4 regions of the Maricaulis virginensis genome follow, and region 1 is predicted to be linked to each of the others. Evidence: predicted binding sites of a transcription regulator. Region 1 holds the regulator's gene; each other region holds the start of a gene.
What was found. Region 1 encodes LexA, which represses DNA repair genes until DNA is damaged. Its sites were predicted from a motif close to ATGTTCCNCTTGTGTTCC; they were not measured.

Region 1 (7,278 bases):
TCATGCTGCTGGATCTGGGCCGCAATGATGTCGGCCGTGTCGCCAAGCCCGGCTCGGTACGCATCACCTCGCGCGAGATCGTCGAGCGCTACAGCCACGTCATGCACATCGTCTCGAATGTCGAAGGCGATCTGGCCGAGGGTGAAGACGCGGTCTCGGCCCTCTTTGCAGGCTTTCCCGCGGGCACGGTGTCCGGCGCGCCGAAAGTGCGGGCGATGGAGATCATCGACGAGCTGGAGCCGCATCGCCGCGGCATCTATTCCGGCGCGGTGGGCTATTTCTCGGCCGATGGCGGCATGGATACGTGTATCGCGCTGCGCACGGCGGTGGTGAAGGACGGACGGATCCACGTCCAGGCCGGAGCCGGCGTCGTGCTCGACAGCGATCCGGAATCGGAACGGGTGGAAACCGTCAACAAGGCCGCCGCGCTGTTCCGCGCCGCGGAAGACTCACTGCAGGGCTGAGGCGTCGGCCGTCGGTGTGGCAGTGCGGGCGATCTGGCCGGACAGGGTCGTCACCGTGACGAATTCCACGCCGCGCTCCCGCGCACCCGCGATCCAGGCTTCCAGCACATCCAGCGTGGTGTCGTGCGGATGGCCAATGGCAATCGCCCAGCCGCGCGAGCGGGCCAGCGCTTCGGCCTCGTCGAGCCGGGCGGTGACCTCGGCCGGCGTCTGGACGTGATCGAGGAAGATATCTCGCTGCAGCGCGTTCAGTCCCAGCCCCGCTGCCACAGCCTGGCCGCGGCTCTCGCCCGTCGTCAGGGAATCGAGAAACAGCGGCTGGCGGTCGGCAACGGCCGACAGGGCCACACGCATCGCCCGCGGATCGGCGGTAAAGCGGCTGCCCATGTGATTGTTCAGGCCCACGGCTTCGGGCACGCGGCTCATCGCCCAGCGGACCCGCGCCTGAAGATCGCTGTCGCTCATGCCCACACGCAGGGCGTTCGGTCCCGGATCGGCCAGTCCCACCGGCTCCATCGGCATGTGCAGCAGGACATCATGGCCTGCGGCGGAGGCCTCGGACGACACGGTTGCGGCAGCCGCGGCATACGGCAGAACGGCGATACTGACGCCGGCATCCAGGGCGATGACGCGGCGCGCGGCGGCCAGATCCAGCCCGACATCGTCGATCACGATCGCCAGGCGCGGCCCGGTGGGCAGGAAGGCGTCGACGGTGTCGATATCGCTGCTCGCCGGGGCCATCCGGGTGCGCGCGGTTTCTGATGTCCGGACCGACTTGGCACCGCCCTGCGCATGGGCGGGCTCGCGAATCACGACCGCCGCATCTGCAACGGCAATGACCGGCTCCACCACGCCCGCATCCGCTTCGCCGGACTGGCTGGCCAGGGAAAACACCACAGCGCCAACGAGATAGGCAAACGCCACCAGCGCGCCGGCCAAGGCCGGCACGGCAGAGCTCGTGCTGCGAATCAGGGGGCGCTGATCGGGTTTCATGCGTTAACCACGCTCCAAAGGGCTTAAACCGGCGTTAAACAGCCCGCGGGATTGGCGCAACGGGCCGGACCGCCTAGATTTCCGCCAACCGGAGAGAGCCATGCTTCTGATCGTCGACAATTATGACAGCTTCACCTTCAACCTGGTGCACTACTTCCAGGAACTGGGTGCCACGACTCGCGTCATTCGCAACGACGCAATGTCGGTCGAGGAAGCCCTGGCGCTCGCCCCGGACGGGATCGTGCTGTCGCCCGGTCCCTGCGACCCCGCCCGCGCCGGCATCTGTCTGGGATTGATCGAGAAAGCCCCGTCCGACCTGCCGATCCTGGGTGTCTGCCTCGGCCATCAGTCGATCGGCCAGGTTTTCGGCGGCAAGGTCGTCTCTGCGATGGAAATCATGCACGGCAAGACCAGTCCGATCGAGCATGACGGAACCGGCGTGTTTGCCGGCCTCGCCAATCCCTTCACCGCGACACGCTATCATTCCCTCGCCGTGAAGCCCGACAGCGTGCCGGACGTGCTGCGCGTCACCGCGCGCACAAGCGATGGCGAGATCATGGGGCTGGCCCACCGGGAACGCCCCGTGCATGGCGTGCAATTCCACCCGGAATCCATTGCCTCGGAACACGGTCACGACCTTCTGGCCAACTTCCTGGCCATGACGCGCAAACCGCACGCGGCTGCGGCCTAGGTGCGCTCCGGCGCGGCTGGCGATTGCCTCGCCCGCCTGTGCACGCTATTCGCAACGGGTTCGCGAAGTTCATCACCGGTCTTCAGACACGTATGCCGATCTGTTCCACATCCTCCGCTCCTGTCCGCACCGCCGCCCGCGCGGTGAACGGCGCGTGGATGTGCGGAGCGCGCGTTCGATACGTGGCGGCCGCAACGGGATGCTGGCGCAAACCGGCCTGACCGACTGACCGCCCTGCCCCGAGACCTTTCCGAACCGGACCCTGTTCAACATGCGTTTTCTGTCGACCTGCCTCCAGGCCTTCAGCCGGGCCGAACGCCCGTCCCGTGACGCCATCGCCGGCGCCTTTGCCGAGCTGATGGACGGCGAGGCCTCCGATCCGGCCATTGCCGGTTTCCTGATGGGGCTGGCGGCCCAGGGCGAGACCCCCGCCGATATCGCTGCCGGTGCCCGCGTCATGCGCGCCCGCATGACGCGGATCACGGCACCTGAGGGCGCCATCGATACCTGCGGAACGGGCGGTGATGGCAAGGGCGCCTATAATATCTCCACCGCCGCTGCGATCGTGGCCGCCGGCGCCGGCGCCATCGTCGCCAAGCATGGCAATCGCGCCGCCTCGTCCAAATCCGGCTCCTCGGATGTGCTGGCGGCGCTCGGGATCGATCTGGATTGCGGGCCGGAGCGGGTCGAGCGCTCGCTGAACGAGGCCGGCGCCGGCTTCCTCTTCGCTCCGGCGCACCATTCCGCCGTCCGCCATGTCGGCCCGGCCCGGCAGGCCCTGGGCGTGCGCACGGTGTTCAACCTGCTCGGACCGCTCTCCAACCCCGCGGGGGTGAAGCGTCAATTGCTGGGCGTCTATCACCGGCGCTGGCTGGTCCCCATGGCCGAGGCGCTGCGCGATCTGGGCTGTGAGCACGCACTGGTCATTTGCGGCGCCGACGGGATGGACGAGATTACCACGACCGCATCGACCCATATCGCCGAACTGCGCCAGGGCCGGATCGACACCTTCGACTTTCATCCCGGCGAGGCCGGCATTGCCCTGGCGTCCGAGGAAGACCTGCGCGGCGGCGATCCCGCCTATAACGCCGCCGCGATCAACCGCCTGCTCGACGGCGAGACGGGGCCGTTCCGCGATATCGTCGTGCTCAATGCCGGCGCCGCGCTGCTGGTGGCCGGCAAGGCCGCGACCATTGCCGAGGGCGCCGGCCTGGCCGCCGCAGCCCTTGACGACGGCCGCGCCCGCACCACGCTCGACCGCATGATTGCCATTTCCCGGGGTGAAGCCTGATCATGACCGACACACCCGACACACTCGCCCGCATCGGCACCTACAAGCGCGCCCATATCGAGGCCTGCAAGGCCGAACGCCCGCTTGCCGAGGTCGAGGCGAAAGCCCGCGATGCCGCGCCGGTACGCGGCTTTCTCGACGCGCTGAAAGCCGCCGCCCGCACGGACGGGCTGGGCCTCATCGCCGAGATCAAGAAGGCGAGCCCGTCAAAGGGGCTGATCCGCGCCGACTTCGATCCGCCAGCCCTCGCCCGTGCCTATGAGGCGGGCGGTGCAACCTGCCTGTCCGTCCTCACCGACGGTCCCAGCTTCCAGGGCGCCGATGCCTTTCTCGGTGCCGCCCGCGACGCGGTCGCCCTGCCCGCCCTGCGCAAGGATTTCATGTACGACACCTACCAGGTCGCCGAAGCGCGCATGCTGGGCGCGGACGCGATTCTGGTGATTCTCGCCGCCGTCGACGACGACACGGCCCGGCGGCTCTCCGACGAGGCCGGACGCTGGGGCATGGATGTTCTGGTCGAGGTCCATGACGATGCCGAGATGGAGCGCGCGCTCGATCTCAACGCGCCGCTGGTCGGCATCAACAACCGCAATCTGCGTACATTCGAGACCTCGCTGGAAACCTTCGAACGCCTCGCCCCGCATGTCGGCTCCGGGCGTTTCCTGGTTGGCGAGAGCGGGATTTTCACGCCCGAGGATGCGCGCCGCCTGCAGCGGGCCGGAGCACGGGCCTTGCTGGTCGGCGAGAGCCTGATGCGACAGGAGGATGTCGCAGCCGCGACCCGCGCCCTCATGACCCCGCCCGGCGACGCTTGACGCGCATCAGGAACACTTATAGAACAAACGGCAGAATTCCTGATTTGTTCCCGGCTTGAACAGCGCCGGGATTCGTCCAGACGAGGGCCTGCCGTGCTGACCCGGAAACAGAACGAACTCCTGCTCTTCATCCATAAACGGATCAAGGAAACGGGCGTCTCGCCCTCCTTCGACGAGATGAAGGCGGCCCTGCAACTGGCCTCGAAATCCGGTGTGCACCGGCTGATCACGGCGCTGGAAGAGCGCGGCTTCATCCGGCGTCTGCCGCACCGGGCGCGTGCCCTGGAAGTGCTCAAACTCCCCGAATCCGCTGCCAGCGCAAAGGCGCCGGTGCCGTCGGGCGATCTTGGCCCCAATGTCGTTCGCGCCAATTTCAACAAGCCGGAAGACAGCGAGCGCGAAACCACGGTGGAAATCCCCGTGCTTGGACGCATCGCGGCCGGCGTGCCGATCTCCGCGATCCAGCACGAGACCGACCGTCTGCCCATCCCGGCCGACATGATCCGCGGCGGCGAGCATTTCGCGCTCGAGGTCAAGGGCGATTCGATGATCGAGGCCGGCATTCTCGATGGCGACACCGTGCTGATCCGCCGCTGCGAATCCGCCAACACCGGCGATATCGTCGTGGCCCTGGTCGATGACGAGGAAGCCACGCTGAAGCGCCTGCGCAAAAAGGGCGGCTCGATCGCCCTGGAAGCCGCCAATCCGGAATACGAAACCCGAATCTTCGGCCCCGACCGCGTCAAGGTGCAGGGGCTGCTGGTCGGCCTGATCCGCAAGTATCACTGACGGGGCAGGCACCTGGTTCTGGCGCTGTTTCCAGACCGTGCTCCCAGACCGTGCTCGCGGTCGGGAGGCGGGTCTTTGTGGCGCGCTGATCTTCTGGGCCTGATGGCTTGTCGCGCTGTCGGCGTCAGCCGCGAAAGCAAGCTGCCAGCTGTGCTGCGGGACAGTTGATCCCGGACTTCAACGAATACCGTCCGCGCCGGCTGCGCGTCGGATGCTGGCGGGTGCTGGCCGGTCACTGTCTGCGGTGGCCTTCGCCCGCCCGTCTCGCGCGGGCCGAGGTGCCATTTAGCGGCCGATTGCTGCCAGCCGATTGCCGGTCGGGCCGCCCTCCCCAGTCTACCTGATATGACCCGGCTACCTGATATGACCCGGCGATCTGAAATGCCCGGATTCCGTCGTCCGGCGTGTGTGCCAGGGTGAGCGAATATCGCGCGGCAGGACATGGCGGATGACGAGCTCGCCGCTTGCCGTTTCCCGGATCAACGCCCCGCCCTGCCGTGCCAGCACGCCGCCGTCGATCACGCGGGCGGCGCAGCTGCGGATCCGGTGTTCCGGGATGTTCAGCCGCGTCACGATCAGTCCTGCCAGCCGGCAATCCTCCGCCAGACCATCGAGACTCTCGAGCAGGCTGAAGACAGTTCCACCGGCCGTCTGCCCGGCGCATCCGGTGCCATCGCAAGCCAGTGCAAGCCGGTCCGGCCGTTCGTTTTCGCCCTCGGCCTCCAGGAAGACCCGCACCGGAAAGCGGCCGCGCCGGCGGTCGCTGACCGCCCAGCCCTCCGCGTCTTCATCCTGCGCCAGCACGACGCCGTCGCGCGTGACGAAGAGGTCCGGCCGCGGCCCGGTCGCCCAGATCGCCATCGCGACCAGCATCACGCCGATGCCCGGCACCCGCCACAGTCCCCGCGCAGCACACGCGATGGCAAATCCGCAGCCATAGAGCGCCAGCACCCATCCCGGCGCTGACGGTATCGTGCGTTCCGCACCCGGCCAGTCCGCCACCATGTGGGCCAGTGTCAGAACCAGATCGAGCCCCAGCCCCATGAGGGCGAGCGGCACGCCGTCCAGGCCGAGCGGCATCAGGAAGAGCGCCAGCACGCCGGCCGGCATCACCAGCAGGGTGAAGACCGGCATGACGATGAGATTGCCGATCAGCCCCCAGGCCGCGATCCGGTGAAAGTGAAAGGCCGCAAAGCCCGATGTCGCGACACCGGCGACCAGGCTGGTCATGCCCAGCCCGCCGAAGAACTGCCGCAAGCCGCGGCCCGGATCGAGCGGTGCCGGCGGCGGGCGTTTCGCCTGCCAGACCTGCGCTGCAGCGATCAGGGCGGCCACGGCGGCAAAGGACATCTGGAAGCCCGGTGTGACGACGGCCTCCGGCGTCAGGAGGAGGACGGCCGTCATCGCGATGGCGAGTGTGTGGAAGGAGAGCACCCGGCGCCGGGCCAGGACCGCGCCCAGCGCCGAGACCGTCATGATGAAGGCGCGCTGGGTCGGAATGGCACCGCCCGACACGGCGAGATAGAGCCCGGCGGCGATCAGGGCTGCAAGCGCGGCCGGGATGGCGGGATCGTGGCGCCGTGACCAGCCGCCCAGCCCGGCCGCCATCATGCGCACGGCAAAGAACACGCCGCCGGCGAAGAGGCCCATATGCATGCCGGAAATCGCCAGCATATGCCCCAGGCCCGCATTGCGCAGGGCGTCGACATCGGCCGGGTCCAGCCGCGAGCGGTCGCCGGTCAGCAGGGCCGCTGCCAGCGCGCCCGAACGCCCGGGAAGCCGCCGCGCGATATGCTCAGCCATCCGCCAGCGCAGCTGCGCGATCCAGCGCCGGGCACGATCCGCCTCGACCTGTGGCCCTGGCTGCGCTGGTGCGACGGCATAGCCGGTCGCTGCAATGCGGGCGAAGAAGGCGTGAAAGGCGAAATCATAGCCGCCAGGCATCGCGGCCGGCCGCGGCGGCGACAGCACCGCCTCCACCGAAACCGGATCGCCGGGCCGCAATTCCCCCGGATCGCCCAGCACCCGCACCGAATAGCCAGGCGTCTCCGCTTCGGCCGGAACCCGGATCATCAGCCTTTGCCGGCCGCTGCCGCTGCGCTCGATCGCGCCCAGCCAGCCGGTTAGCGGCACCACATCATTGCGCGTATCGATCGCGGGAATGGCGGCCGCGCCGGCGATCCGCGCCTCGGTCCGCATCTGCCCCGCCAGAAGCCCCGCGGCGAAGACAGCCGC
Region 2 (7,278 bases), on a different contig from region 1:
CAAAGTGATCGCGATCCCCGGCGCGTCCGCGGTTCTGGCGGCGCTGGCGATTGCCGGCCTGCCGACCGACTGTTTCACCTTTGCCGGTTTTCCGCCGCCCAAGACCGGAGCCCGCGAGACCTGGCTGGCGGAAATGGGCCGGTCGCCGGGCAGTCTGGTTGTCTATGAAGGCGCATCGCGTCTGCCGGCCTCTCTCGCGAGCATGGCGAAGGTGCTGGGTGACCGGCCTGCCGCCGTCTGCCGCGAGCTGACCAAACTGCACGAGGAGGCGCGTCGCGGCACGCTTGCCGGACTGGCCGAACACTATGCCGAGGCCGGGCCGCCGCGCGGCGAGGTGGTGATCGTGATCGGCCCGCCCAGCGAGACCGGCTGGGACGAGGCGCGCATCGATGCGGCGCTGAAACGCGTGCTCGCGGAGATGCGGGTCAAGGATGCCGCGGCCGAGATCGCCGCCCAATCCGGCTGGGCCAGGCGCGACGTCTATGCCCGCGCCCTGGCGCTGCGGGACAAGGGGTGAGCCGGGCCCGGCAGGCAGCGGAAGCGCGCGGCCGCTGGGCCGAATGGCTGGCCATGGCCTGGCTGGCGGCCAAGGGCTATCGCCTGCTCGACCGCCGCGCCCGTACGCCGGCCGGCGAGATCGATCTCGTTGCCTGTCGCGGCGAATACATCGCCTTCATCGAGGTCAAGCTGCGTCCGTCTGTCGCCGAGGCGCGCGACTCCGTCGGTCCGCGCCAGCGCCAGCGCATCGAACGGGCAGCCAGCCTCTGGCTTGCCCGGCACGATGCCCGCTTCCGGCGGCTGTTTGTGCGCTATGATCTGTTTCTGGTCGCGCCGGGCCGGCTTCCGGTGCATCATCGCGCCGCCTGGGTCCCCGGCGATGGCGCGGTCAGCCTGATCTGAATCCGATCGGCGGCAACGGCGTGCAGCCGGGCCGGGAACCGGGACGTGGTCTTGCGCGTCCCATCGCGTAGAGTGAACCGCACGATTCGACTGGAGAGCGTCCCCATGTTCCGCATTCTGGCCCTGCCTGCCCTCGCCCTGTTGACCGCCTGTTCAACGGTGCAGGAGGAGCGCTCGATCGGCCGCCAGCTGGACGACACGAACGCGTCCGTCTCGATCAAGGCCGCGATGCTGCGCACCGAGGGCTATGCGCTCGACGGGGTCGATGTGGAAGTCACAGAGGGGATTGCCCTTCTGACCGGCGCCGTGCCGCGCGAGGCCGACCGCCGCATGGCGGAATGCCTGGCCTGGTCGTCGGTGGCCGTGCGCAATGTCGCCAACGAGCTGGAGATCGGTCCGGGAGACGGTTTCCGCAACCGGGTCCGCGACGGCCAGATCACGGCGCGGGTCAATGCGCGTCTCGCGGCCGACCGGAACGTCCGCTCGATCAATTTCAATGTCGAGACCCGCGACGGCCATGTCTACCTGCTCGGCGTTGCCCGCAACCGGGCCGAGCTCGAGCGCGCCTCCGGCCATGCCTCGCTGGTCGAGGGTGTGGAAGAAGTGATCACCTATGTGCGCATCGATGGTGTGCCCACCGATCTGCCCGCCCGCGGTGAGCGCCGCGCGGAAGTGTGTGAGGGGGAAGCCCGCCCGGCCCTTGATCCGGCGGCGCAAACCCCTAACTCCGGTCCGCAATTGCTGGGCGCCCCGGAGACACGTTGATGACCATGCGCGTTGCGGTCCAGATGGACCCGATCGAGACGGTGAATGTGGATGCAGACACCACTTTCGCCCTGATGGAAGAGGCCCAGGCCCGCGGCGCCGAGCTCTTCGTCTATCATCCCGACCAGCTGGTCTGGCTGCAGGGCCGTGTGCTGGCGCGGGCGCGTCCCGTGACCGTGCGGCACCAGCAGGGCAATCATGCCGATCTCGGCGAACCGGTCATGCTGGACCTGGCCGAGGATGTCGATGTCGTCCTGATGCGCCAGGACCCGCCCTTTGACATGGCCTACCAGACCGCCGCGCACATCCTGGAATTCCTCAAGGGCCGGACCCTCGTGCTGAACGACCCGGCCTGGGTGCGTTCGAGCCCGGAAAAGATCCTGCCGCTGATGTTCCCGGATCTGATCCCGCCGACGCTGATCTCGCGCGATACCGGTGCGTTGCGGGCTTTCCGCGACACCCATTCCGACATCATCATCAAGCCGCTCTACGGCAATGGCGGCGCCGGCGTGTTCCGGCTGCGCCCCGGCGACGGCAATTTCTCCTCGCTGCTGGAAATGTTCTTTGCCCAGTCGCGTGAACCGGTCGTCGCCCAGGCCTTCCTGCCGGCGGTCGAGAAGGGCGACAAGCGCGTTCTCCTTGTCGATGGCGAGCCTGTGGGCGCGATCAATCGCGTACCGCAGAAGGGCGAGACCCGCTCGAACATGCATGTCGGCGGTGTGGCCGAGGCTTCCGAGCTCGATGATGCCGATCGCGCCATCTGCGACGTGATCGGCCCGGTCCTGCGCGAGCGGGACCTGGTGCTGGTCGGGATCGATGTGATCGGCGGCCGGATGACGGAAATAAACGTCACCTCGCCGACCGGCGTGCAGGAGCTCAAGCGCTTCTCCGGCATCGATACCTGCGCCATTTTCTGGGATTGCGTCGAGAACCGGCTGGCCGCCTAGAATACACGCTTGACGTGTTCTGATTCTTCGTTCACTCTGTGTTCCTGTTTTGATCCGGGTGTGGACAGGGTCTGTGGAAAACCTTGTCATGATGGGCCTTTAGGGCGGTCGCTGGGCGACTGTGGCAGAAAGGCACGGTGAGCGGCATTCTGCGACGCATGCGGCTGCTCAGCGATTCAATTTCCCGGTACGTCAGGGAGAAATCATGGCGGCTCGAACGACATCGGTGGCGTTCGACGGGGCCGAGGCGGGCCTGGTTGACGTACAAGTCCAGGTAGCAGGCGGCCAGCAGCCGATCTTTTCCGTCGTCGGTCTGGGCGACAAGGCGGTCACGGAAAGCCGGGAGCGGGTACGTGCGGCTTTTGCGGCGCTGGGGCTGTCGCTGCCGTCCAAGCGGCTGATCGTCAATCTCGCGCCGGCCGACCGCCCCAAGGAGGGTGCGCATTTTGACCTGCCGATCGCCGTCAGCGTGCTCGCGGAAATGGGCATACTGCCCAAGGATGCCGTCGAAGGACACCTGGTGTTCGGCGAGCTGGGGGCCGATGCGCGCATCCGCTCGGCGCCGGGTGCGCTGCCCGCTGCGGTGGCCGCCAATGCGGCCGGCCTGTCGCTGATCTGTCCGGAGGCGTGCGGTGCCGAAGCGGCCTGGGCCGGGGGTGACCTGGCCATTCTCGCGCCCGCGACGCTGATCCAGCTGATCAATCACTTCAAGGGCACCCAGGTGCTCGCCCGCCCGGTGCCAGGTGAATTGCTCGATACCGGCACGGGTCCAGACCTCGCCCAGGTCCGCGGCCAGGAAGCGGCCAAGCGTGCGCTGGAGATCGCTGCGGCCGGACATCACAATCTCCTCATGGTCGGGCCGCCGGGATCGGGCAAGTCGATGATGGCCGAGCGCCTGCCGGGCCTTCTGCCCGCCCTGGCACCGGAGGAACTGCTCGACGTCTCGATGATCCACTCGGTCGCCGGCCTGCTCGAGCGCGGGCGGCTGACACGGACACGGCCCTTCCGCTCGCCGCATCACTCCGCTTCGATGGCGGCGATGGTCGGCGGGGGCATGCGCGCCCGGCCGGGCGAGGCTTCGCTCGCCCATCGCGGCGTGCTGTTTCTCGACGAGTTGCCGGAATTCCATCCCCAGGTGCTCGACAGCCTGCGCCAGCCCCTGGAAACCGGCTCGATCACCGTCGCCCGGGCCAATGCCCACATCGTCTACCCGGCGCGTTTTCAACTGGTTGCTGCCATGAATCCCTGTCGTTGCGGCGGTGGCGGGGATGGCGGTACCGGTTGCCGCCGCGGTCCGCGCTGCGCGCGCGATTATCAGGCACGCATCTCCGGTCCGATGCTCGACCGGATCGATCTGCAGATCCATGTTCCCGCGGTCACGCCCGCCGATCTGGCCCTCCCGCCGCCGGCCGAAGGCACGGCGGAGGCTGCCCGGCGCGTCGCCCGGGCCCGCGAGATCCAGGCGGCACGCGGTTATCTCAACGCGCATCTGCCAACGGACATTCTCGATCATGTCGCCACGCCGGACCGGCCGGGCGAGGCCCTGCTCAACGAGGCGGCCACAGCGCACAATCTCACCGCCCGCTCCTATCATCGCGTCTTGCGCGTCGCCCGCACCATTGCCGACCTGGAGGGCCAGGAAGGCGTGCGTCGCATCCATATCGCCGAAGCGCTGTCCTGCCGGCGCGGCCTGTTCGAGGCGACGCAGATGTCTGCGGGTGTAGCGCTCGCCGCGCAGTAGGCGGCATGGCCATGCAGGCCGTTGTGCTGCGCCCGGTCTATCTGCGGGCAGGCTGAGGGCGGAGCTGTGAGCGGCTCCTGAAACCGGGCTCCGGAGGCCCGGGCGCGATCCGGCGCGGCGCAACCTCCTGCCGCTGCCGGGTTGCGCCCGGTGTTGCGCTGCGCCCGGCCTTGCGGTGTGCGCGGGCGGGGGCGGTCACGACGCTTCGTTAACCGTCCCCTGCTAGACAGGACGGCATGAAACGGGACGGCAAAGATGGATCCTCCGGGCTCCCGTCCGGCGCGCCGCGGGACGGCTCCCGCACCGGCGCCGCGGGCGAGGGTGACAGGCAGGACGACGCAGACCGGTGCGCGGGCGCCGGGGCTGCGCGAGCGTCTGCGCCTGACCCCATGCGCCGGCGTGCTGAAATCGTCCGTCCGACGGGCCCGGCAGCACGGCAGGCGGCCGTTCGAAGCGATGCCGGTCGTGCTGATGCCGGGTGCGGTGGCACGGATCACGATGTCACGGATCACGATGTCACGGGTCACCCTGATACGGCGCGCGGTGATACAGGACACCATGACGCGGATAAAAGCCCGGACCGGGCGCCGGATCGCGTGCCGGACCCGGACACGGACCCTGTCACGCATCTCGCCGGCCGAGGCGTCGACCACGCCGGCCACGCCAGAGAGTCCGGGCCGCGCCGTCTTCATATCGAGCCCGCCCTTGATGCCGTTCTTCTGACAGCGCTGGATGCGGCAGGTGAGCTGATGTTGGTGCGCGGCCATAGCGGCCGCGTGCTCTACGTCAATGCCGCCTTTCTCACGGCGTTTGGCGGCGAGCGCACCGACTGGGTCGGCCGTTGGTTTTCCGTGGCGCCGCCGGTCTCGACCGCCGGTCAGCGCCGCTATGAAATGCTGATGCGCACGCGCTCCGGTCCGCTCTGGATCGAATGGGACGAGCGTCTGCTTCCCGACGATGGCGGGGTCATCTCCGTCGGCCGTGACGTCACCCGCCGGCGCGAGGCGCATGACGATCTGGAAGCATCCCAGCGCGCCAAATCCCTCTTCTTCGCCGCTGTTACCCACGAGCTGCGTACGCCGCTGGCTGGCGCGCTCGGCGTCGCCCGCCTGCTGGAAGCCACACCCTTGCGTCCGGACCAGGCCGACTATGTCCGCTCGATTGCCACATCGGCCGACCATGCGCTGGCGATGGTGGACGATATTCTCGATCTGTCGCGCCTCGAGGCCGGCAAGCTCGATCTGCGTCCCGAACCGGTCGACGTGGTCGAGCTGGTGCGAGAAACCGTCGAACTCGCAGCGCCGCGGGCGCGGGAGAAGGGGCTGGAGATCGGGGTCGTCCAGGCCGCCGGTGCACCGGTGCGTGTCATCGGCGATGCCGCCCGCCTGCGCCAGATCCTGTTCAACCTGATCGGCAATGCGGTGAAATTCACCCGGTCCGGCGGTGTGCGGGTCGATATTACCGGCACACCCGGCGCCGACGGCGCGGTGCGTCTGGCGCTCTCCGTCAGCGATACCGGGCCCGGCATTGCCGAAGCCGATCAGCAGACCCTGTTCGAGCATTTCGAGCGCGGCGCCGCGGAGCGTGACGGCGCCGAAGGCGGCGCCGGTCTGGGTCTCGCCATGGTGCGCCGCCTCGTTGAGGCGATGGACAGCACGATGGGCCTGGAAAGCCGCCTGGGCGAAGGCGCGAAATTCTGGGTCGTTTTCGACCTGCCCGTCGAGGCGGTGATGGATGCACAGCCGCTGACGGGCCATCGGGTCGCGGTCGCGGCGCCCAATGCCATTCTGCGCACGAGCCTGTGCGACCAGCTGCAGGCGCTCGGCGCCGACGCGCTGGCAATCGACTCGCCCGACATGCTCGCCGCGGAGGCCGATGGCCGGGAGCTTCTTGTCGATCCGGTCTGGGCGGCGGCCGCTGCCGAAACCGGCGTCGTGCGGACCTGGCACCTCGTCGCGCCGGACCAGAAGGCGGCGGTCATCGAAACGGCCGGCCCGGGTGAGGGCTGGTTGGTCAAACCGGTCCGCCCGGCAACCCTGATCGACCGGTTGACGGGCCGGGAGGACGCGCCGGACACCGAAGCACCCCGGCGGCCGTCCGTACAGCCCGATGTCTCCGGACTCAGCCTGCTGGTCGCCGAAGACGATCCGGTCAATGCTCTCATTGCCCGCAAATGCCTGGAAAGCCTGGGCATTGCCGTCACGCTCGTGACCGATGGCGAGGCCGCCAGCGAGGCGCTGGCGGTGCAGGAATTCGACGCCGCCCTGCTCGATCAGCGCATGCCCAAGCGCGACGGACCGGATGTTGCCCGCAAGGCGCGCGAAGCCGGGCTCACCCTGCCGCTGATCGCACTTACCGCCAATGCCTCGGAAAGCGACCGCAAGCTGTGCCTGGGCGCCGGAATGGACGAATTCCTCTCCAAACCCCTCGACCCCGACCGCCTCACCGCCGTCCTCGTTAACTTGTGCGGACGGCAAAAGCGGGCCAGCATGGGCTGATCTCAACCCGCTGGAGTTTCAGGGACATGGCCGACAGCAATGCGGAGATCGGTGCGGCTGGCCGCACCACCTGGCTCAAGACGCTCACCGTCTACTTCACCCCGGTCATGATCTCCATGCTGATCCTGGGCTTCGCGTCGGGCCTGCCGCTCTACATGGTGTTCCAGAAACTGTCCTACTGGCTGCGCGACGCCGGTATAGAACGCTCGACGATCGGCTTCTTCTACTTCGTCACCCTGTCCTACACGCTGAAATGGCTGTGGGCACCGGTCGTTGACCGGGTGAAGATACCGGTGCTGCACAGCCTGCTCGGCGCGCGCCGCTCCTGGATTGTCACGGCGATATCCGGAACGGTGATCGCGCTGGTCATCATCTCGCAGACCGACCCTCTGGTCAGCCTTGTCCCGGTCGCCATTGCCGCGCTCTT
Region 3 (7,278 bases), on a different contig from region 1:
GTAGAGCCGGTTGTGGACCGACTCGTCGGCGCGGCCGCGGGCGTGGTTGGAGATTTCATAGCCCTCGAACCCGGCCGCCGCGCACAGGCTTTCGGTCAGCTCGTAAAGGTCGGCGGCAAAATCCGGCGGCGCGTCCAGCTGTTCGCCGCGGCCGGCGCGCTTTCCGAAGGCCGTACCCGGCTCGATGGTCAGCTGGTAGGGCGAGATATGCCCGACACCGCTGGCCAGCGCCTCGCCGAGCTCGGCTGCCCAGTCATCCGCCGTCTGACCGGCGCGGGCATAGATCATGTCGAGCGAGACGCGGGCGAAATCACGCTGGGCCGCGTCGATCGCCCGGCGCGCCAGTGAAGCGTCATGATCGCGGCCGAGCGAGACCAGTGCCTGGTCGTCAAAGCTCTGCACGCCCAGCGACAGCCGGTTGATACCCGCCGCGGCCATGCCGGCAAATCCGTCGATATCCTTGGGATTGGCTTCCAGCCCGATTTCCGCGCCGCCGGCGAAGCCCCACAGACGCCCGGCCTCACCGATCACGGCGGCGAGCTGCTGCGGGGTCATCAGGGATGGCGTGCCGCCGCCGAAGTGCAGGCTGGCGAGCGGCCGGGCACCGGTGCGGGCGCGCCAGTGCGCCATATCGGCCAGCATGGCGGCCAGAAGCGCCTCGTCATCGCCCTTCGGCCGGTAGACGTTGAAGTCGCAATAGGGACAGATACGGGCACAATAGGGCCAGTGCACATACAGCCCCAGCGCATTGCCGGGGCCGGAGGCCGGCCCGTCGCTCACGATCCGAATTCCGCCGCGATCATCGCAGCCAGGGCCCGGGCGCGATGGCTGAGTTGGCGTTTTTCCTCGGGCGCCATCTCGCCGAAGGTGCGGCGCTCGCCCGCCGGGCAGAAGACCGGGTCATAGCCGAACCCGCCCTTACCGCGCGGCGGCCAGATGATCGTGCCCGCCACTTCGCCGCGATAACGGCTGATCGATCCGTCAGGCCGGGCGAGGGCAATCACGCTGACAAAGCGCGCCGTACGGTCGGCCGCCTCGCCCAGTTCGTCATGCACCCGCTGCATGGCCCGGCCGAAATCGCGCGGCTCGCCGGCCCAGCGGGCGGAATAGATGCCGGGCGCCCCGTCCAGCGCATCGACGGACAGTCCGGAATCATCCGCCAGGCAGGTGAGGCCCGTCGCCTCGCAGGCGGCCCGCGCCTTGAGCGCAGCATTACCCTCGAATGTCGGCTCGGTTTCTTCGGGTTCAGGAAGGTCAAGTTCAACAGCGCTTTTCAGGGCGATCCCGCGGGGTGCGAGAATGTCCCGCAACTCCTTGATCTTGCCCGCATTATGGCTTGCGAGAACCCAGGTTTCACCGTCTGAAATCGCCATTATTCCGGTCCTCTTTTATCGCCTTTCGAAAAATTCATATCGAAAAACGATATTTTTCGCTTGCGCACCCGCCGCCTCTCGTTTATCGATAAACAACAAGGACGGGAGACACCGTCCCGCGTACCACGAATGACAACGGTAATTGGTCAGATTAAAGCAGAAAGGAAACAGTCAAATGGTCAGGTCCGGAAATTCGAGCATGCAGGTCGTCGCGTCCATCGCGGTCAATGCCATGCTGCTGATCTCGGTTGCGGCCGGCGCGTTCTACGCGATTGCACCGGTTGCTGCATGATTGCTACTGACGGGTGAGGCCTGACGGGCGGACGCGCCGCTCACAGGCCTCATTCGCAAGCCGCATTGCCTATGGGAAGGGGCGGGCATGAAAACACTGGGCCAAGGATCGCTCGCATCCATTGTGAAGATCATCCTGGATGTCGTCTGGTATCTGGGCTGGGTCCTTTTGAGTTTCGCCGCGCTGGTCCTGCTGGCTGCCGCTGCCACGCTCGTCATGGATTTCCTCGGCTATTCGCCGGGTGTTGTCACAGAGCTTTTCCAGTCGATCCGCGAACACGGCTGGCTTTTCCCGCTGCTGGTCACCGAGATCATCGCGTTCATGATCGTGATCGACCGGCTGCGCCGCATTTCCTCGACCCTGATCGCGGGCGACCCCTTTGTGCCGGAAAATGCCGGGCATCTGCGGGTCATTGCGATCGCCATCGCCGGCTACCAGGTTCTGCGTCACGTCACGCAGGGGGCCGTTGCGATGCTGCTGACCATGATGGACCAGCCCGTTCTGGGCGGTCTGGAACTCACGGCGACGGCGAATATCGACCTGGGCGCCTGGTTCGCGGTGGTCGCGCTGCTGGTACTCGCGGAGATCTTCCGCGAAGGTGCGAAAATGCGCCAAGAACAGAAACTCACGATTTAGGGAGGCGCCATTCATGCCCATTCGCGTCACCCTGGACCGTATGCTCCTTGAGCGCCGCATGTCGCTGACCGAATTGTGCGACCGTGTCGGCATCACCATGGCCAACCTGTCCATCCTCAAGACGGGCAAGGCCAAGGCCGTGCGCTTCTCCACGCTGGAGGCGCTGTGCCGCGAACTCGACTGCCAGCCGGGCGACCTGCTGAGCTTCGATGATGACGAGGATGAAGACGGCCGCGACGCCGCCGAATAGGCGCGGAAGGCCTCGGCAGAACACGAAACTTCGCCGTCCCTCATACCGGCGAAGCAGACGGCGGGGGTGGGCCTGCACGGAAGACCCTCCCTCACGGAAGGGGCCCTTCCCAAAGAGCCCGTGCGGGCCATTTCCAGCCCCCCAGCGCACTCCCGCCGTCTGTCTCTTGCTAGCAATTTGCCGCAATTTCCGAAGGATAACGCCACCGGCCGCGCTGGCAAGCGCGTTGACCCCACACCGCTTTCCCCGGACCCCGTTCCGGGGCCCGGCATACGAAGGCATTTGTGCTCAGTTTGTCAGCAGTCACAGGGCCGGAATGCGCTGTGCGCCTCCGGGGAAACCGGTCCAAGGATGGGTCGCGGGCGCTACCCCTTCAACGCCGCCAGCTGAGCGGCGCACAGATCGGTCACGCCGGCCTTGGCGAGGGCGAAGAGTTCGTGGAAATCGCTTTCCGGGATCGGCTTGTCCTCGGCGGTCGCCTGGATCTCGACAATACCGCCGGTATTGGTGAGGACGAAATTGGCGTCGGCTGCGGCGCGGCGGTCTTCCTCGTATTCCAGGTCGAGGCGGGTTTCCCCGTCGATCACACCGCAGGAAATCGCGGCGAGCTGGCCATGCACCGGATCGGCTTTCAGCAGGCCTTCCTCGATCAGATAGCCGGTGGCCTGTTTCAGGGCCACCCAGGCGCCGGTGATGGCCGCTGTGCGGGTGCCGCCATCGGCCTGGATGACATCGCAGTCGACGGTGATCTGGCGTTCGCCCAGCGCCTTGAGGTCGACCACGGCCCGCAGGGAGCGGCCGATCAGGCGCTGGATTTCCTGCGTGCGGCCGGACTGTTTGCCCGCCGCCGCCTCGCGGCGTCCCCGGGTGTGCGTGGCACGTGGCAGCATGCCGTATTCCGCCGTCACCCAGCCCTTGCCGCCACCGCGCAGCCAGGGCGGGACGCTGTCTTCGATGCTCGCCGTGCACAGCACGTGCGTGCCGCCGAAGCGGGCCATGCAGGAGCCTTCGGCATAGACGGAAACACCGGCTTCCAGGCTGATCTCGCGCAGTGCGTCGCGGGCGCGTCCGAAGGGTCTCATGCATTTCTCCACGTCTTGATACCGGCCGCTCCTAGCGGCATGTGCGCATCGCTTCAAGCGCCGCGGCAGGGATCGCAGACAGGAATAGAGAATTGAACCGGCGCAAAGCGGAGATTAATTGAATGGCATGGCTGATACGCGACCCGAATCGACCCTGGCCGCCCTGGACGGACGGATGCGCACGATCTTCCGCGAGATCGTGGAAGCCTATCTGCGCTCCGGCGAGCCGGTCGGTTCGCGCACGCTGTCGCAGACCGGCAATCTGTCGCTGTCGCCGGCCTCGATCCGCAACACCATGTCCGACCTGGCCCAGATGGGCCTTCTGACCGCACCCCATTCCAGCGCCGGCCGCATGCCCACCCATGCCGGTCTGCGCCTGTTCGTCGACGGACTGTTGCAGGTCGGCCAGCTGACCGAGGACGAGCGCAAGGCGATCGAGGGCAAGGTGACCCGCTCGGGCCGCACCCAGCAGGACCTTCTGTCGGAAGCCTCATCCCTGCTGTCGGGCCTGGCAGGCGGGGCCGGCCTGGTTGTCACGCCCAAGCGCGAGGCACCGCTGCGGCATGTCGAATTCGTGCCGCTCTCGCCGCAGGAAGTGCTCGCCGTGCTCGTTTTCGAGGACGGCACGGTGGAGAACCGGCTGATGCGCGCACCGGACGGCATGCCGCCGGTGACGCTGATCGAGGCCGGCAATTATCTTTCGGCCCGGCTGAAGGGGCGCTCCCTCGCCGAGGCGCGCAAGGCGATCGAGGCCGAGATCGCCCAGCGCCGCTCCCAGCTGGACAGTGCCGCAGAAGACCTGGTCAAGCAGGGCCTGGCCGACTGGTCCGGCGGCTCGGCCGAGCGCGCCCTGATCGTGCGCGGCCAGGCCCGGCTGCTGGAAAGCGTCGATGCGGCAGGCGATCTCGAGCGGATCCGGCTGCTGTTCGAGGACATCGAACGCAAGGAAGAGCTGATCACCCTGCTGGACAAGGCCCGCGACGGCGATGGCGTGCGCCTGTTCATCGGCGCCGAGAACCCGCTTTTCAGTCTGTCGGGTTCAAGCGTGATCGTGGCTCCCTATATGAATTCCGACCAGGAAATCATCGGGGCGCTGGGTGTAATTGGCCCCACCCGTTTGAACTATGCGCGTGTTATCCCCCTTGTCGACTACACCGCCCGTGTCGTCGGACAGATCCTCGACGGCACGCGATCTTGAGAGTGAAAGCGAATGAGCGAGACCGAAAACAGCAAGCCTGAAGACAACGGCCAGCCCGAGACGGAAGACGCCGCCGCGACCCCGCAAGCGGGCGCGGAGGACACGGCCGGCGAGACCGGTGCCGATGCGTCGCCGGACGATGCGATCGTGAAGCTGACGGCCGAGCTGGATTCCATGCGCGACAAGCTGTTGCGCGCCCTGGCCGAGGCCGAGAATACCCGCCGCCGGGCCGAGCGCGATGTCGCCGATGCCCGCAGCTATGCGGTATCCAGCTTCGCCAAGGACATGCTGGACGTGTCCGACAATCTGTCGCGGGCGGTCGGCGCCGTCGATCCCGCGACGCTGGACGGCGCACCGGACGCGGTGAAGAACCTCGTCGAAGGGGTGGCGATGACCGAGAAGGCCCTGCTCTCCAAGATGGAGCGGCATGGCGTGAAGAAGGTCGATCCCCAGCCGGGTGACGCCTTCGACCCGCACCGCCACCAGGCCGTCGCCCAGATCCCGTCCGACCAGCCCAATGGCCGCATCGCCTCGGTGATGCAGACCGGTTTCGTGATCGGCGAACGCACCCTGCGCGCCGCCATGGTTGCCGTCTCGGCGGGCAATCCGTCCGGCGACGGCAATACGTCAGGCGGTAACGGCGTCGACGTCACCGCCTGACGGGACATCGCATCAACAACACCCGTTTTCGCCGCGCCCCCTCGCAAGGGGCGCGGCGAAAGTCCATGATGAGCCCGTCATGAAACGGGGTTGAAAATCATGTCGATGCTGCCGCAATGGGCAATGGACGCGCTGAACATCCTGACCCAGCTCCTTGTGCTGGCGCTGGGCGCCGCGGCGCTGGCGATGATCGTCATGTACATCATTGATCGCGCCCAGACCGCCGATGCGGTGCGCCGCAACTACCCGCTGGTCGGCCGCTTCCGGAACCTGTTCACGACGCTGGGCGAGTTCTTCCGCCAGTATTTCTTCGCCATGGACCGCGAGGAACTGCCCTTCAACCGGGCGGAGCGCGACTGGGTCTACCGGTCGGCCCAGGGCGAGGGCGGCACCGTGCCCTTCGGCTCCACCAAGCCGATGGACAAGGCCGGCACGGCGCTCTTCGTCAATTGCGCCTTTCCGCTGCTCGACGATCATGCCGCCGCCACCGAACCCCTGCGCATCGGACCGCACGCCCGCCACCCCTATGATGCGCCCTCCTTCTTCAATATTTCCGGCATGAGCTATGGGGCACTGTCGAAACCCGCGGTGCAGGCCCTGTCGCGCGGCGCGGCGAAGGCCGGGATCTGGCTGAACACCGGCGAGGGCGGGCTCTCGCCCTGGCATCTGGAGGGCGGCTGCGACATCGTCTTCCAGATCGGTACCGCCAAGTATGGCGTGCGCAATGCGGCCGGCGGGCTGGATGATCAGCGCCTGCGCGACATGGCCGATATCGATGCGGTGAAGATGTTCGAGCTGAAGCTTTCCCAGGGCGCCAAGCCGGGCAAGGGCGGCATCCTGCCGGCCGAGAAGGTGTCGGCGGAAGTCGCGGAGATCCGGGGCATTCCGGTCGGCGAGGCCTCGATCTCGCCGAACCGGCATCCCGAATTCGACGATGTCGACGGCCTGCTCGACATGATCGGGCATATCCGCGAGGTCACCGGCAAGCCGGTGGGGCTGAAGGCGGTGATCGGCGCCCATGGCTGGATCGAGGACATGTGCGAGGCGGTCACACGCCGCGGCACGGAGAGCGCGCCGGATTTCTTCACCATCGACAGCGGCGATGGCGGCACCGGCGCGGCGCCGATGGCGCTGATGGACAATGTCGGCCTGACGATCCGCGAAAGCCTGCCCATGGTGGTCGATATTCTCGAGCGCTACGGCCTGCGCGGCCGGGTGCGGGTGATCGCGACGGGCAAGCTGCTGCTGCCGGGTGCCGTGGCCTGGGCGCTGGCAGCCGGTGCCGATTTCGTCCAGTGCGGCCGCGGCTTCATGTTTTCGCTGGGCTGCATCCAGGCGATGAAGTGCCACCGCAATACCTGCCCGACCGGTGTCACCACGCACGACAAACGCCTGCAGCGCGGCCTCGTCGTCACCGACAAGGCCGAACGCGTCGCCCGCTATGCCGACACGATCCGGAGCCATGTCGAGATGATCGCGCATTCCTGCGGTGTCGCCGAGCCGCGGCAATTGCGCCGCAAGCATGTGCGCATCGTCCAGGAAAACGGCCGTTCGCTGCCGATGAGTGTGATCGACTTCATGCCGCCGCCCGATGGCCGCAACCGGCCCGGCGACATGCCTTCCCAGCCCTAGCAGGACCCTGGCGGTGACCCTCCTTGCGCTGCGCCTGATGCATACGGCCGTGTTCGCACTCTGCCTCACCTGTCTGGGCCTGATCGCGCATTATGATCTGACAGGACGGGGTCTGGTGCCGGCTCTGTGGGCTCTGCTGCCGCCGGCACTGGTGG
Region 4 (7,278 bases), on a different contig from region 1:
GGATGATCAGCGTCGTGTCGGCGTTCGAGCTGGCCGAGAAGGTCAGGTTGAAGCTGCCGGCGGTGTAGTAGACGGCGAAGTCGACATTGTCGGCGACCCAGCCGGTGCAGTTGTTGAACAGGCTGCTGGCCGCGATCGAACCGCCGGACGTGACCGTCGTGCGATACGGGTCCGGCGTGAAGCCGGCGCGCAGATTGACCGAACCGAAAGTCTGGGCCGAGGCCGGCGCAGCAAGGCCGATGGCGGCGATCATGGCGAAGGTAGCAAGGCGTTTCATGGTGTCCCCTCCTTGGAGCGTTCAGGTCCCTCACAACGAAGGAAAGCCTAGGAGCGGGACTGTGAGGCCGGTATCCCCGGTTCAGGGGAGGGCCGCCGGGCGTGGCGAAAAGTCCGTCTGCAAAGAGATGGGGAGGCGATGCGGGACCCACCGCACCAGTCTTGCGAGGGTGCGAGGACGCTGGGCTGGTGCGGCCTTGGAGGTCCCGCATCGCACGGCCACCGGGACCGGGATGAGGTGGTGGCCGCACGATCACGACTAGACCTGCGCGGCCAGCCCTACGATCCCCCGTTCGGGGGAGAGGGGGCTAGCGCGCCAGCCGTTTCACCGGCTCATGCCGGTGGCAGCGGGGCTCGTGGTCATTGACCATGCCGACGGCCTGCATGAAGGCGTAGACGATCACCGGACCGACGAATTTGAAGCCGCGTTTCTTGAGGTCCTTCGACAGGGCCTCGCTCTCGGCGGTCTTCGTGGGCGTGTCCTTCAGCGACGGCCAGGCATTCTGGATCGGTGCGCCGCCGACAAAGCTCCACAAATGGTCCGAGAAATCGATGCCGCGCTCGCGCATGTCCAGCCAGGCCTGCGCATTGCCGATGGCGGCCTCGATCTTAGACTTCGAGCGGATAATGCCCGGATCGGCCAGCAGGCGCTCGCGGTCGGCATCGGTATAGCGGGCGATGATCTCGGGCTGGAAACCGTCGAAGGCGGCCCGCATCGTCTCGCGCTTGCGCAATATGGTGATCCAGGCGAGGCCGGCCTGGAACCCGTCCAGCATCAGCTTTTCCCACAGGGCCCGGCTGTCATACTCGGGCACACCCCATTCGGTGTCGTGGTACTCGGCATAGATCGGATCGTCGATATTCACCCATCCGCAGCGCTGGAGCATGGCCTGGCCTCGTTTTCGTGTCCGCCACACTCCACCCTGCCTGCGCCCGCCTGCCAAGCCAGGATGGCAGAGCGTGCTGACAGCGTCGTGGCAGGAGTGGCTCCAACCTCCCTCTCCCTTGGGAGAGGGATCGAGGGAGAAGGGGAAGGCGCGGCCGGAGCGCCGTACTTCCCGGGAAACCCAAAGCGTCATTTTTTCCCGGAAGCGCGAGAGCGCTGTCTTTTCCCGGAAGCGTGCAGCGCTGTCCGGGATCTACGGGAGACTCATCGCTTGGCATCGCGCTCTGTCGATCCCGGCTTCTTCAGCCCGCTTTCGCGGGCTTACGGCCGGGAAAAATGGTCCGGTTTGGCGGGCTTCCAGCCAGGAGACGCGCTCAGGTGTCGGGCGCTGAGGCGAGAACGGGTGCCGCTTCGTCGAAATCGCCGCGGATGTCGAACCACAGGTCTTTCCAGCCGGGGTTCATCGCCTCGATCAGATTGATCTTCCAGGCACGGCGCCAGCGCTTGAGGAGATATTCGCGCCGGGCGGCGGTCTCGAACCCCTCATGCCATTCGAACCAGACGAGCTGTTTGATCGCGTAGCGGCGCGTGTATCCGCGCATCGCACCGGTGCGATGCTGCCAGATGCGCCAGATCAGATTCGTCGTCCGTCCGACATAAAGCGCTCCGCGCGGCCGGCTCGCCATGATGTAGACGGCTTCGGGTGCATTGCTCATGAGTGCAATTATAGGTTTATAATCTTTTCGGTGCAACTCGTTCCTGAGCCGCTTTTGCGGGAGCGCTGTCCCGCTGTCCGGGGCCTGCGGGAGGTTCACCGCTCGAAATGATCTTCGGTCGGTCCCGGCGTCTTCAGCCCGCCTTTGCGGGCTTTCGGCCGGGAAAAATCCTGCGATTGGAGAAGAAAAAGCCTAAGGCAATTCCCGCAAGAAATTCTCCACCACTTTTTTCTCGCCGGCCTTGTCGAAGCGGACGGTGTATTTGGCGCCGTCGGCTTTCTTGACCGTGCCGTAGCCGAACTTGTCGTGGAAGACGCGGTCGCCCGATTTCCAGCGGCCGTTTGTGTCGCCGCTTTCGATCAGGGTGGCCTTGGCGTTGATGGTGGGCGGGGCCGAGCGGCGGCCTTCGGTCTGGCTGGCCTGGTAGCGCTTCCAGCCGGGGCTGGAATAGCTCGAGGCCATGGCGTCGGGCTGCTGGCGCACGCTTTCAAAGCCCGGACCGCCATCATAATAACCGGTCTCCGAGCGCGCCTCGACATGATCCATCGGCAATTCGTCGATGAAGCGGCTGGGGATCACCGTCTGCCAGCGGCCATAGATCATGCGGTTGGCGGTGAAGGTGATGATGGCGCGTTCGCGGGCGCGGGTGATGCCGACATAGGCCAGACGGCGTTCCTCCTCCAGCGAGCGCGTGCCGCCCTCGTCCAGCGAGCGCTGGGAGGGGAAGACGGTCTCTTCCCAGCCCGGCAGGAAGACGAGCGGGAATTCCAGCCCCTTGGCGCCGTGCAGCGTCATCAGCGAGACCTCGTCCTCGTCGGCGGCGCGGTCGGCGTCGGTCAGCAGGGCGACGTGTTCCAGATAGGCTTCCAGCGTGTCGTACTCGCCCATGGAGCGCACGAGTTCCTTGAGGTTCTCCAGCCGGCCGGCGGCCTGGGGCGTCTTGTCCTCGCGCCACATCGCCGTATAGCCGCTTTCGTCGAGCACGATCTCGGCCAGCTCGTCCAGCCGGCTCTGCCCGGCCTGGTCGCGCCAGCGTTCCACGTCGCGCAGGAAAACCTGCAGCGCGGTGCGGGCCTTGCCGCGGATCTCGTCCGTGCCGACCATGACGCGGGCGGCCTCGGTCATCGGCACGCCCATCTGGCGGGCGGTGACGGCGATCTTCTGCACGGTCGTGTCGCCGATGCCGCGCTTGGGCATATTGACGATGCGCTCGAAGGCGAGATCGTCCTCGGGCGAGCGCACCAGGCGCAGATAGGCGTGGGCATCGCGCACTTCGGCGCGCTCGAAGAAGCGCGGCCCGCCGATCACCTTGTAGGGCAGGCCCAGCATGATGAAACGGTCTTCAAAAGCGCGCATCTGCCAGGCGGCTCGCACCAGCACGGCGCTGCCGGAATAGGCGCGGCCCGAGGAGACCCAGTTCTCGATCTCCTCGGCGACATAGCGGGCCTCGGCCTCGCCGTCCCAGATGCCGCGCACGGCGACTTTCTCGCCGGCCTCGTCCTCGGTCCACAGCGTCTTGCCCAGGCGCGAGCGGTTGGCGGCGATCAGGCCCGAGGCGGCGCCCAGGATGTGGGCTGTGGAGCGGTAATTGCGCTCCAGGCGGATCACTTCGGCGCCGGGGAAGTCCTTTTCGAAACGCAGGATGTTGTCGACCTCGGCGCCGCGCCAGCCATAGATCGACTGGTCGTCATCGCCCACGCAGCAGATATTCCCCGTGCCCTGGGCCAGCAGCCGCAGCCAGAGATACTGGGCGACATTGGTATCCTGGTATTCGTCGACGAGGAGGTAGCGGAACTTGTCGTGATAGATCTTCAGGACATCCGGATTGTCCTTGAAGATGTGCAGCGTGTGCAGCAGGAGATCGCCGAAATCGCAGCAATTGAGCGTCTGCAACCGCTCCTGGTAGAGGGTGTAAAGACCCTGGCCGCGGCCTTCCGCGAAGGACCATTTGTCCTCTTCGCCCAGCTGCTCGGGCTTGAGGCCGCGGTTCTTCCAGCCGTCGATCAGGCTGGCCAGGTGACGCGGCGTCCAGCGCTTCTCGTCGATATTTTCCGCCTGGATGATCTGTTTGAGCAGGCGCAGCTGGTCGTCCGTATCCAGAATGGTGAAGCTGGATTTCAGGCCCGCCAGTTCGGCATGGCGGCGCAGGATCTGGGCCGAGACCGAGTGGAAAGTGCCCAGCCAGGGCACGCCCTCGACCGCCTCGCCGATGATCTGGCCGACACGCTCCTTCATCTCGCGCGCCGCCTTGTTGGTGAAGGTGACGGCGAGGATTTCCCACGGCCGGGCGCGGCCGGTGGCGAGGATGTGGGCAAGGCGGGTCGTCAGCACGCGCGTCTTGCCCGTGCCGGCCCCGGCCAGCACCAGCACCGGCCCGTCCAGCGCTTCCACCGCGGCGCGCTGCTGCTCGTTCAGCCCTTCAAGATAGGGCGTCGGCGGCGCCGGACGCGCCATGTCGGAAATGGAGAGGTTGGACATCGTGTCTTGGGTGCCGCCTTCGAGTCGCAATGACTGGTCAGTCTGGACCGATTGGCCCGCAATCCCAAGACCGGGATGTGCAATTGTTCGTATTTTGTTCGGGGTCTTTGTGCGCGCTGCGCGCTCTGCGGTGCTGCGCACCGCCCCCTCAGTCGGCTTTGCCGACAGCTCCCCCGCAAGCGGGGCGAGCCCTGTGCCAAGGCTTCCCCTGCGAAGCGGGGGAAGTGGCCGAACCCGGCCAGGGGCTGGGTGAGGTCGAAGGGGGTGAGTCGGCTCCTCGCTACCCCGCCATCTTCAGCGGCATGGTGGGAGCGTATTTCATGTCGATGCCCTTGATGTGGGCGGTCAGCCAGAGCTTGAGGAACATCAGGAAGCCGGACGGGACCTCGCCGCCATTGGCGCGGATCGTGCCGGCGTGGTCCGAGAACGTCTTCAAGAGGTCGGCATGGATCAGCTTGTGCGAGGCGAGGCCGGCGAAATTGACGCTGGCCATATAGGCTTCCTCGTCGCGGAAATGCTCGATCGTGACGCGGGCGAGCGCGTCGACGAGCGCGATCATGGACGCACCGGTCTCGCCGGTGGCAGCGCGATCGTGGATCGCGTTCATCAGGTCCAGAATCTGCTTGTGATCGTCATTCATCGACTCCACGCCCACATCGAGCGAGGCATCCCAGTTCATGATCGGCATGGTCGGTCTCCGGTGTCTGTCTTCGCCCGAGCTATGACCTGCCGGCGGCCAAGACACGGTTAACCCGGCGCGGCAAAACCGGCCGGATCCGTCAATATTATATGATGATGCGGGGTGGGCGGGCTCAGCCGAACAGGGCGTCGATACCGGCCTGGGCGGTCTCGTCGGCGAAGTCGTCCTCGCCTTCCTCACGGCCGTGGATCGTGCCGGAGGCCGCTGCGATCAGCGGCTTGATCTCTTCGGTCGCCAGGGATGCGACGGCCCGGCAGGTCGCCTCGTCGCTGCCCGCGCGCAGCCGGTCCTGGGCCTCGATCACGGCATTGTCGATCTGCAGGATCAGCGTCTCCAGATGCGCGCGCACGGCCCGCGGGGCCGCGGCATAGGCGAGGATGGCGAGGTCCTTGTCCTTGAAGGCGGACTGGCGGAAATGGCCGCAATAATCCAGCGGCTGCCAGTCCAGCACATCCCCGGCGCAATCGGGCATGTCCGGCAGCATTTCCATCAGCATCACCACCTCGTTGAAGTGGTTGAGATAGTCGGTCGCCAGACCGGTGACGGGATTGATATTGGCAGCGGCGAGCGCGTCCGCACCCAGCACGCCCGTGCCGAGGGCTGATTCGTCCTGCGTTGTCATATGCAGCCCGCCCAGTGTCATCCTGCCACCTTAGCGCGACATCCTTTCCAGAGCGCTAACCGGTTCGCGCGACAGGCGAAAACTGTCTTAACGGTGTTCTTCCTCGCTGATCTCGGCGAGGCGGCGGGCATAGGCGGCCTGGGCGTCGGCCTTGGCGATCCAGCCGATGATGGCCTGTTCTCCCGTGCGCTGGCGCACGGCAGCGCCATCGACCTGTTCGGCGTCCAGCACGCCCAGCGCCCGGCCCAGCGTGTCGTCCTCGAACACGCAGGTCTTGTCGGGGATTTCCGACTTGCCCCAGTCGTCCAGCGGCACCAGCACGTCGCGCACACGCACGGTCTGCAGCACCAGCCGGCTCGATCCGCCGGAGAGGTCATAGCCCTTGCGCTGGACCTGCAGCTGGAACAGCGAGCCGCCCAGCGCCGATTGCGACAGCACGGTCGCGAGCGAGACGGCCAGCAGTACCGCGACCGAGGCTTCATAGCTCGTGGTCAGTTCGAACACGATCAGCGTGGTCGAGAGCGGCGCGCCCAGCACGGCGCCGGAGACCGCGCCCATGCCGATCACCGCGAAGAAGGCCGGCCCCGCCGTGTGTTCGCCCAGTATCGCACTCAGTGCGATGCCGAAGGCCGCGCCCAGCATGGCGCCCAGATACATGGAGGGCGAGAATACGCCGCCGGCAAAACGGAAGCCGAGCGAGAGCACGGTCGCCAGCGTCTTCAGCACGATGAAGAGGATGAGCTGCTGGAAGGCGTATTCGCCGCGCAGGGCGTTGGAGGTGGCTTCATAGCCCACGCCGAGTATTTCCGGGGCGATGAGGGCGATGAGACCGATCAGAAGCCCGCCGGGAATGGGCAGCAGCCAGACCGGCAGATGCATGCGTTCCATCCACTGGCCCAGCCGGGCCGGCAGGAAGATGGCACCGCGATTGAACACGATGGCAAGCCCGGCCGCGGCAAAGCCGAGGGCAGCGGCGGCCGGGAAGTCCCACACGCTGGCCGCGGCCATCTCCGGCAGGCCGAAGACCGGGTCCTGGCCGAAATGATGCCGCACGATCAGCGCGCCGACGATGGAGGAGGAGGCGACCGGCGCAATGGTACGCAGGGCGTAATGGCCCAGCACGACCTCGAAGGCGAAGAGGGCGCCGGCGACCGGCGCGTTGAAACTGGCCGAGACCGCTGCCGCTGCGCCGCAGGCGAGCAGGATGCGGCTGCCGCGGGCGGGCATATCCAGCCATTTGCCGAATTGCGAGGCGAGGGTGGCGCCCAGATGCACGGCCGGGCCTTCGCGGCCCGCACTGGCGCCGCCGCCCAGCGAGATCGCCGACATGATGGCGGAATAGAGCCCCGATTTCAGGTCGATCCGTCCGGCATTCACGGCGCGCGCTTCCAGCACATCGGCGACGCCCTTGCCGCGTGTGTCCGGCGACAGGTTCCAGCGTTTGCCCAGCCACAGCATGGCCGCGATGACGCAGCCGGCGGCGAGCGGGATCAGGATGACGCGCCAGGCGGGCAGGTGGGAGGCGGCGGAGGCGAGATGGATTTCCGTGACGCCGAACGCGCCGCGCTCGACGGCGGAAATCCCCAGCCTCAGGGCGAGG

Region 2: the regulator LexA is predicted to act here: its motif matches at 2,651-2,668, upstream of PKE71_RS15915 (YifB family Mg chelatase-like AAA ATPase).
Region 3: the regulator LexA is predicted to act here: its motif matches at 1,425-1,442, upstream of rdgB (RdgB/HAM1 family non-canonical purine NTP pyrophosphatase).
Region 4: the regulator LexA is predicted to act here: its motif matches at 4,440-4,457, upstream of PKE71_RS04675 (ATP-dependent helicase).

Annotation. Positions count from the first base shown of each region.
Region 1 is NZ_BSFE01000004.1:208,063-215,340, forward strand. Features, by position in the region: gene trpE (anthranilate synthase component I) at 1-464, shown strand, start outside; gene PKE71_RS09405 (divergent polysaccharide deacetylase family protein) at 450-1,457, opposite strand; gene PKE71_RS09410 (anthranilate synthase component II) at 1,558-2,148, shown strand; gene trpD (anthranilate phosphoribosyltransferase) at 2,420-3,439, shown strand; gene trpC (indole-3-glycerol phosphate synthase TrpC) at 3,442-4,254, shown strand; gene lexA (transcriptional repressor LexA) at 4,348-5,043, shown strand; gene PKE71_RS09430 (ComEC/Rec2 family competence protein) at 5,398-7,278, opposite strand, start outside.
Region 2 is NZ_BSFE01000012.1:76,228-83,505, reverse strand. Features, by position in the region: gene rsmI (16S rRNA (cytidine(1402)-2'-O)-methyltransferase) at 1-517, shown strand, start outside; gene PKE71_RS15930 (YraN family protein) at 514-900, shown strand; gene PKE71_RS15925 (BON domain-containing protein) at 1,006-1,665, shown strand; gene gshB (glutathione synthase) at 1,665-2,612, shown strand; gene PKE71_RS15915 (YifB family Mg chelatase-like AAA ATPase) at 2,818-4,353, shown strand; gene PKE71_RS15910 (ATP-binding protein) at 4,950-6,851, shown strand; gene PKE71_RS15905 (AmpG family muropeptide MFS transporter) at 6,878-7,278, shown strand, end outside.
Region 3 is NZ_BSFE01000012.1:85,605-92,882, forward strand. Features, by position in the region: gene hemW (radical SAM family heme chaperone HemW) at 1-780, opposite strand, end outside; gene rdgB (RdgB/HAM1 family non-canonical purine NTP pyrophosphatase) at 777-1,373, opposite strand; gene PKE71_RS15955 (DUF2975 domain-containing protein) at 1,753-2,301, shown strand; gene PKE71_RS15960 (helix-turn-helix domain-containing protein) at 2,315-2,551, shown strand; gene rph (ribonuclease PH) at 2,917-3,633, opposite strand; gene hrcA (heat-inducible transcriptional repressor HrcA) at 3,761-4,831, shown strand; gene grpE (nucleotide exchange factor GrpE) at 4,844-5,491, shown strand; gene PKE71_RS15980 (FMN-binding glutamate synthase family protein) at 5,597-7,123, shown strand; gene PKE71_RS15985 (hypothetical protein) at 7,137-7,278, shown strand, end outside.
Region 4 is NZ_BSFE01000002.1:258,896-266,173, forward strand. Features, by position in the region: gene PKE71_RS04660 (peptidase S1) at 1-277, opposite strand, end outside; gene PKE71_RS04665 (DNA-3-methyladenine glycosylase I) at 585-1,163, opposite strand; gene PKE71_RS04670 (GIY-YIG nuclease family protein) at 1,537-1,878, opposite strand; gene PKE71_RS04675 (ATP-dependent helicase) at 2,071-4,356, opposite strand; gene PKE71_RS04680 (bacteriohemerythrin) at 4,637-5,044, opposite strand; gene PKE71_RS04685 (hypothetical protein) at 5,169-5,678, opposite strand; gene PKE71_RS04690 (chloride channel protein) at 5,766-7,278, opposite strand, start outside.